DNA from 2 places in the Lysinibacillus sp. GW821-FHT14F06 genome. Region 2 is predicted to be linked to the other one. Evidence: riboswitches for the same ligand, from Rfam matches in the RefSeq annotation. Region 2 holds a riboswitch; the other holds the start of a gene.
The links. Region 2 has a riboswitch for S-adenosylmethionine ahead of AC1RNS_RS14905 (methionine ABC transporter ATP-binding protein). Riboswitches for the same ligand answer to the same signal wherever they lie in the genome.
Positions count from the first base shown of each region.

Region 1 (4,428 bases), on a different contig from region 2:
TCGCCTCCTAATTCTTCTACGGCTACGCCATTTTCTGTGAAATACGTTAATGCCTTTTGTACAATATGCGTTTCACCATTTAAATGAACGACGATATTTCCGACGATGCCATTTTTTAATTCAATAATATTGGCAGTTAAAATATTTGGCTGAACATCGTAAACTTTGCTGACCTCTGCCAATAACGGTTTTCCAGTACTTTCGCCGAGAAATGTTAGACGAATAACACTCCCTGAAACATTGAGCTGCTGAATAAGGGAAAGAGATAGATTGCGCTGTGAAATCGTGCTCAAGAACTTTCTCGTTGTTGGATGCTGTGGCTTCGCAAAAAGATCAATAGCTGAACCATATTCCACAACTTTCCCTGCTTCAAGAACAGATACGTCATCGCAGATTTTTTGTATGACATTCATTTCATGCGTAATAAGTAATATAGTAATGCCCAGCTCACGATTAATTTTCAATAGTAGTTCAAGAATGGCTTCTGTTGTTTCTGGATCAAGTGCACTAGTCGCTTCATCACTTAGTAAGATTTCAGGTTCTTGTGCCAACGCACGTGCAATAGCAACACGTTGTTTTTGACCACCTGAAAGCTGACTTGGAAAGCTCTCTAATTTTTCTGTTAAGCCAACAATTTCAGCATATTTCGCCACACGATTTTTCACTTCGGTATCGTTATAGCCAAGTAGCTTTAATGGGACAGCTATATTGTTATAAACGGTTGCTGTTTTTAAGAGATTAAAATGCTGAAAAATCATCCCGATTTTTTGACGAGTCTTACGAAGATCATTAAGGGAAAGGGAAGTAATATCCACATTGTTGATCCAAACTTTTCCTGCAGTTGGGCGTTCCAATAGGTTAACACAGCGAATAAGTGTGCTTTTACCTGCACCACTATAGCCAATGACTCCATGAATTTCACCTTTTTTAACATGAAGGTTAATCCCATCAACTGCTCTGACAATACCTTTTTTTGTTTTAAATTCTTTGGATATATTTTTTAACCGAATCATATGGATGTCTCCTTTCTAAAAAGCAAGAATCTGCTCGCTTTCCCAGAGGAGTCTCGCAGATTCTCTATTTTATCCTGCATTTAAACTAATAATCTGTGGAAAATCCCTGCTGATTAAAGTTTCACTACTGTTTACCAGCTTGCAATGACAGATCCTTTAAATTCATCTTCAATAAATTTACGTACTTCATCAGATTGATAAGCTTCAACGAATTTTTTAATGGTTGGATCGTTCTCATTTTCGGCACGTACTACAATATAGTTTACATAAGGAGAGTCAGTAGATTCTAAAAGGATAGAATCCTCTTTAGGATTAATGCCAGCCTCAAGCGCAAAGTTTGTATTAATAGCCGCTACATCAACCTCACTAAGCTGCTTTGGAATTTGTGCAGCCTCTAACTCTATGAATTTTAAATTTTTCTTGTTTTCCTCAACATCACGGATAGACGCTGTTAGGCCAGCACCTTCTTTTAATTTAATAAAGCCAGCCTCTTGCAGGACGAACAGCGCACGAGCACCGTTTGTTGGATCATTTGGTAAACCAAATGTTGCACCGTCCGGTATTTCATCAAAAGATTTATATTTTTCAGAGTAAACACCCATTGGATTCAGAATAGTTTTTCCTACTGGTACTAAGTCTGTATCATGATCTTTATTAAATGTATCTAAGAAAGGCTTGTGCTGATAGCTGTTTGCATCAAGATCACCTTCAGCTAATGAAGTATTAGGCAAAACATAGTCAGAGAAGGATTTAAGCTCTACTTCCAAGCCTTTTTCCTTTGCCACTTTAGCTGCAATCTCTGCAATTTGTTCATGTGGACCAGAAGTGACACCTACTACGATCTTATTTTCATCAATAGCCTTACCTTGATCGCCTTTACTATCTTCTTTTGTACCACAGCCTACTAATGCTGCTGCTAATGTAAAACCTGCTAAGCCTAATAAAAATTTGTTTCGTTTCTTCATGAAAATGACCTCCAAAGTTTGTTGTATCGATTTTTAAAAATAAAAAAACTCTCTTATAAACTAAGAGAGGCTCATGAAAAAACGTCCTCTCTTATCTATCAAACGATGATCGTTTGCAGGATTTAGCACCTTCCTTTAAAAAGGAGGTTGCCGAGCTTCATAGGGCCAGTCCCTCAGCTACTCTTGATAAGAGATATATAGTATTTTTATAAATCCGATAGAACTAATATAAATTATAGGTTATTATTAGTCAATAAATATTTTAATTTTTTATTTAATTTTGATTTAATGGATGTTTGTATGTCCGCTGAATCAGGTAAAGCCCCAGAGGATGTCATGAATTTTATAGAGGAACTTATCAAGTGAGCTATATTTGGTAACGATAATAAATGTATAAGCAAAAAGAGGTGTATAGATGTCTATAAGAGTAAATTATGGAGTTGGAGCATTTGGAAAAGTGATTAGTGCTCGTATTTTAATGGGAACTGATATTATCGAGGGTATAGAGGCTATCTGTCAAGAGAACGATATTGAGTCGGCTACCCTTGTTAGCTGTATTGGCAGTTTTCAAAAAAGTAGTTTTGTTTATTTAGTACCGGATGAGACATCTAAAATCAATGTCCGTTTCTGTGAAGTGGTTAAAAAAGAGGGCCCGCTTGAATTTATTCAAGGTGCTGGTGTTGTGTGTAAACGTGATGGGGAATATGAGACACATCTTCATGGATCAATGAGTGATCAATGGGGCCAAGTATCGGGAGGACATTTGGTGAAGGGGGGGAATATTGTGATTACAGCCGATATCGTTTTAGCAGAGGTACAGGGCATTCAGCATATTCGCCAATTTGATGATGAAACAGGACATGTTCAATTTTATCCCTTAGAAAAAGACTTACAGAGTCCAAGAAAGATTGAGAAATGAAAAAACTGTTCTATGGCATTGCTGTAGAACAGTTTTTTTAATTTGATTATATCAATTATTCCTCGGCATAATTGCGTCCAGAATCGGCTTTGTGCTAAGGCCAGCGTGATGCAGGCAGTTAGCCGTTATCGCATGGATGCGATACATCCTTTATTAACTCCTTTTCGATTCTGTGACATCCGCCAGAGGCTTTGGGCCAACAGATGTTTTTTGTGCGAAAGCATAGTGCTAACGCAGCGGCAGCAACATGATGTTGGTCTCAAGTCGTGTGTTGTTGCTGCTGTCGCTTCGCTTTCGCACAGATAAAACCGTGTTGCTGTCGCTTCGCTTTCGCACAGATAAATTGCCATAGGACGTGGAGTTCTTAGACTGAGTTCCTCTATTTCAGCGGGTGTTTGGACACCTCTGAAAAGTAGCTTAAATTCGCATTCATCTCACCACCTATAGAGGTGGGAGACTTCTACTGAAAGAAGTTAAATAAATTTAATTGTTCGATTCGATTTATGGCTTCACGTAAACGCTCTTCGCTTACAAGTAAGCCAACGCGGACATAGCCCTCACCATATTGTCCAAAGCCATTTCCTGCTGCTACAGCAATATCTGCCTTGTCGAGTAAGAGATCTGCAAATTGTTCACTTGTATAGCCTACTGGAACGGGGAGCCATGCAAAAAAAGAGCCCTTAGGTGCAGTTACATGCCAGCCAATACGCTGAGCCTCTTCGATTAGGACATTTCGTCGACGTTCATAAGTGGCTCTGAGCTCGTCTGCACATTCCTGTGATGCTGAGAGTGCAATCGCCGCTGCTTGTTGTACAGCAGGGAATTGACTGCAAAAAAGGTGATCTTGTATTAGATTGATAGCAGCAATAATATCAGCATTCCCAACTGCAAAGCCAATGCGCCACCCTGCCATATTGTATGTTTTGGATAGTGTATACATTTCAATTCCAACATCTTTAGCACCATCTGCCTGTAGGAAGCTAACAGGTTTGTTTCCATCAAATCCAATTGCCCCATAGGCAAAATCATGTGAAACGATGATATTATGCTCTTTTGCAAAGCGAACGGTTTCCTCGAAAAATTCATTTGTTGCAGTACCACCAGTTGGATTATTAGGGTAATTCAGATATAGAAGTTTCGCCTGTTCTTTTATACTATCAGATAAAGCTGTGTAATCGGGAAGGAAGCTATTCTCTGCAAAAAGTGGCAGTACTTCAACATTTACATCCCCTAATACAACCCCTGATAAGTAATCAGGATAGCCAGGATCGGGTAATAGCATTGTATCCCCAGGATTTAATATAGCTAAAGGTAATTCAACAAGGCCGATTTTTGTACCACCGAGAATAGCCACTTCTGTGTCGGGATCAATGTCTACATTGTATTCACGTTTGTAGAAATTGGCTGCAGCCTGGCGTAATTCAGCAATGCCGCGAAACGGTGGATATTTATGATTAAGGGGATTTTCAGCTGCCTCCTGTAGAGCCTTAATAATATGTGGAGGAGTAGGTTGATCAGGATTTCCCTGACC
Region 1 covers NZ_JBXAPF010000011.1:34,207-38,634, reverse strand. Annotated here, with positions in the region: gene AC1RNS_RS11945 (methionine ABC transporter ATP-binding protein) at 1-1,013, opposite strand, end outside; gene AC1RNS_RS11940 (MetQ/NlpA family ABC transporter substrate-binding protein) at 1,145-1,978, opposite strand; SAM riboswitch class I at 2,067-2,171, opposite strand; gene AC1RNS_RS11935 (PPC domain-containing DNA-binding protein) at 2,394-2,897, shown strand; gene AC1RNS_RS11930 (pyridoxal phosphate-dependent aminotransferase) at 3,358-4,428, opposite strand, start outside.
Region 1: it holds a riboswitch for S-adenosylmethionine, as region 2 does, so the genes downstream of both, AC1RNS_RS11940 (MetQ/NlpA family ABC transporter substrate-binding protein) here and AC1RNS_RS14905 (methionine ABC transporter ATP-binding protein) in region 2, are expected to answer to the same signal.

Region 2 (4,428 bases):
ACCCTTTTATAAAATAATGATTATTGAACTGGTACAACTGAACCTTTCCATTCTTCAAGGATGAAGTCTTGGATTTCTTTTGATGTTAGCACTTCTAATAATTTTTTAATCTCTTTCTTTGTTTCATCGCCCGCACGAACAGCAATAATATTCACATATGGAGACTCTTTATCTTCAAGAGCAATTGAATCATTCACTGGATTTAAGCCATTATCGATAGCAAAGTTAGAATTAATTAGTACTGCGTCACCTTCATTATTTTCGTACATTTGCACAAGCATTTCAGGTGCTGTATTAGCATCGAATTTAAAGTTTTTAGGGTTTTCAGCGATATCTTTAATTTCTGCTGCTGTTTTATCAATACCATCTTTTAGTTTAATTAAGCCTTTTGCTTCTAATAATGAAAGCATACGACCGTGGTCTGCAACTGAGCTAGAAAGTAAAATTGTTGCGCCCTCTGGTAGCTCATCAAGTGATTTATATTTTTTAGAGTAGATGCCGATTGGTTCGATGTGAACACCGCCTGCATTGACGAAATCATAACCATTATCTTTAATTTGAAGCTCTAAATAAGGAATATGTTGGAAATAGTTAGCATCAAGTGTTTTAGAGTCTAAATCTTGGTTTGGTAATACATAATCTGTATACGTTTCAATTTTAAGATCAATACCTTCTTTAGCTAAAATCGGTTTTGCTTTTTCTAAAATTACTGCGTGTGGTGTATTAGAAGCACCTACAGTTAATGTCACATTTTCTTTACTATCTGTTTTATCTTCTGTTGATGCACCTGAGCTCGCATCATCTTTTTTACCAGCACCGCAAGCAGCTAAAGCTAGTACTAATACTGATAAGAATAATCCTGCTAATAACTTTTTCATTTTATTACACTCCCTTTTATGTTGTTCAAAAATATGTTAACGGTAGGAAACCGAAATAACCTTTAACGTTTATCTGTTTTAGCTGTAATCATATCGCCGATCCATTGAATAATAAATACAACTACTAAGATTAGAATAGTTGCCATTAATGTCACATCTGAGCGATTACGCTGGAAGCCGTCCAAGAAGGCTAAGTTTCCTAACCCGCCTGCACCAATAATTCCAGCCATTGCTGTATACCCAACAAGCGCTACAGCCGTTACAGTAATACCTGAAATAAGCGCAGGTAATGATTCTGGAATTAACACTTTCCATATAATAGTAGATGTTTTGGCACCCATGGAACGAGCCGCCTCGATTACCCCTTTATCAATTTCACGTAATGCAATTAATACCATACGTGCATAGAATGGTGCAGCACCAATAATTAATGCTGGTAACGCAGCATTGGCTCCACGGATTGTGCCGAGCATGAATTTCGTAAAAGGAATTAATAAAATAATTAACACGATAAATGGAATCGAACGGAAAATATTTACGAGTGATCCTGTTAAGAAATTAACAATCTTATTAGCCCAAAGTTGATGTGGACTTGTTAAAAATAATACGATTCCAATTACTAATCCAAGAATGAATGTAACTACGGTTGAAATAGCTGTCATATATAGCGTTTCATAGGTAGCAGCCCACATTCGCTCCCAGTCGACATTCGGAAAGAGATTAGTTAGCATTTTCAATCACCTCCGTTTGTACTTCGACTGTATTTAAGTAACCTAGTGCATCGGCAACATTTGCCTCAGTACCATCAATTTGCACAATAAGTGTACCGTAAGCACCGTTTTTCGTTTGAGAGATATTACCATGTACAATACTGACCTCTACATCAAAGTGCTTGACGAGGTGTGAAATAACGGGCTGTTCTGTTTTTTCGCCGACAAAAATTAGCTTAACAAGTTGTCCAGTTGGATAATTTGCTTTTATTTGAGCAACCGTCTCCTGTGTTTCCTTTGTATCTGTAATTTGAGACACAAATTTTTTCGTAATAGCAGCTTGTGGTGCTTGGAATACTTGTAATACCTCACCACGTTCTACTATTTCGCCAGCCTCCATTACTGCTACACGATGACAGATTTTACGAATAACGTGCATTTCATGTGTGATTAATACAATTGTTAATCCTATACGCTCGTTAATATCAACAAGTAAATCCAAAATTGCATCCGTAGTCTCTGGATCGAGTGCTGAGGTTGCCTCATCACATAATAAAACCTCTGGATTATTGGCAAGTGCTCGAGCAATGCCGACACGTTGCTTTTGGCCGCCTGATAGCTGTGATGGATACGCCTGATCACGACCATCTAAACCAACAAGGGTAATCAATTCTTTCACACGTGCATCACGCTGTGCCTTTGAAACACCTGCGATTTCTAGTGGAAAAGCGATATTTTCAGCGACCGTTCTAGACCATAGTAGATTAAAATGCTGGAAAATCATACTTACCTTTTGTCTAGCATCTCTTAGCTTTTGCCCCTTTATAGATGAAAACTCTTGATTGTTAACCGTCACCCTACCAGATGTAGGCTTTTCTAAACCGTTCAATAAACGAATCATTGTACTTTTACCAGCGCCACTATAGCCGATAATGCCAAATATTTCACCTTTATTAATGGCAAGGTTTACGTCTTTGACTGCTGTTAATTCGCCATTTGCGGTTTTGTATTTCTTCGTAATATTTTGAAGCTGGATCATAGCGAATACTCCTTTTCTCATATAGAAAACCCCTTCACTCACAGACAAGTAGAAGGGGTCACGTATTTATACGCTCAACCGTTCTCTCATCTTTCAAAGATAAATCTTTGGGTGATTTGGCACCTTTTCACTTTGTGATGGTTGCCGGGCTTCATAGGGCACTTCCCTCCGCCACTCTTCATAAGAGCTCGATATATTTAATGTTTTAGTAATATATTTGTTACTTTACCATGCTAGCAAACTTCAGTCAATTGATTTTTTTAACAATTCGTATAAAAATGGTACGGATTGAAATGCATAGATTTTTTCTGTCACTTTTCCGCCATCACAGACGAGTAGACATGGTACACTCTCGATTTCGTAATCTAAAGCAATCTCCTCGACAAAATTTAAATTCGCTTTGCCGATTTGAAGCCTTGGCAGTAATTGCTCAATAATCATCATCATTTTCGATGCAACTGCACATGTACCACACATAGGTGTATATAAATAAAAGGCAGCTCTTTCACCCGACTGGACAGCCGCGACCCACTGCTCTTTTGACCATTCTTCCATTTTTTCACGCAACCTTACAAAATAAATTGATTATGGATTGAGAAATGTGCTCGTAGCAATATCATTGCTAATACCTTTCTCGGAGTTGTCTCGACTTCTTTATACGTTGGCATTGTACGTAAATGCTCTGCCTCTGGATAATGTCTGTCCATTAATGCCCGCAGCTTATCACCTGATGGATCTGCATCAAAAAATGTATAAAGCTCACAGCCTTCATATGGATCAAGCAGAACTTCTAATTGATGCACACCAATTGTACCATTCGTACAAAGTATTGTGACATCTTCACTTAAAATAGGTTCAATTTGAAGCTTATCCGAACGGCCTTCAACAATTAAGCATTTTCCCTCGAACATCACGCCACCCCCATTAGACATATCCCTTTTCCTTATAATCATTATATCAATTAAGTACTAATGATGGTAATGTTAGACACCCATTAAAAAGCGACTATCTTACCAGCCTTGAAGATAATAAAAAACGTCGGTGAATGCCCGACGTTTTTCTATTATGGCTTGTCTTATTCAGCGATCATTTCTTCGTATTGCTCTGCTGTCATAAGCTTTTCAACTTCTGCTGCATCAGCAGGCTCAACAACGATCATCCAAGCTTTTTCATATGGTGATTCATTAACGAATTCTGGGCTATCTTCTAAATCTGCATTTACTTCAACTACTTTACCTGAGATTGGTGCATATAATTCAGAAACAGTTTTCACTGATTCTACGCTACCAAATGGATCGTCTGTTTTGATTTCATCGCCAACTTGTGGAAGCTCAACGAAAACGATATCTCCTAATTCAGATTGTGCGAAGTGTGTAATACCGATACGTACTTTTCCATCTTCTACTTTTACCCATTCATGTTCTTCAGAGTATCGTAAGTCTTTAGGTGTGCTCATGCAAAAAACCCCTCCATAAATATGTAATATATTCACTTTCAGTTTGCCATACTTCCCCTATAAAAACAAGGATAATTACGGCTATTTCCAAGCTTGCTCAAAATCAGATTCTTTAAACCCTAAAGTTACTTTTTTTCCATCAGTAACGATTGGACGTTTGATTAACATACCATCAGAAGCAAGTAGCTCGAGCTGTTCCTCCTCAGTCATATCAACAAGTTTGTCCTTCAAACCAAGCTCTCGATACTTCATGCCAGACGTATTAAAGAACTTTTTCAGTGGTATTCCGCTTTCTTGCCATAATTTTGTTAATTCGTCCTTCGTAGGTGGTTGTTCTACAATGTG
Region 2 covers NZ_JBXAPF010000016.1:24,206-28,633, reverse strand. Annotated here, with positions in the region: gene AC1RNS_RS14915 (MetQ/NlpA family ABC transporter substrate-binding protein) at 21-878, opposite strand; gene AC1RNS_RS14910 (methionine ABC transporter permease) at 941-1,609, opposite strand; gene AC1RNS_RS14905 (methionine ABC transporter ATP-binding protein) at 1,599-2,627, opposite strand; SAM riboswitch class I at 2,711-2,814, opposite strand; gene AC1RNS_RS14900 (thioredoxin family protein) at 2,871-3,182, opposite strand; gene AC1RNS_RS14895 (hypothetical protein) at 3,197-3,538, opposite strand; gene gcvH (glycine cleavage system protein GcvH) at 3,703-4,083, opposite strand; gene AC1RNS_RS14885 (arsenate reductase family protein) at 4,165-4,428, opposite strand, start outside.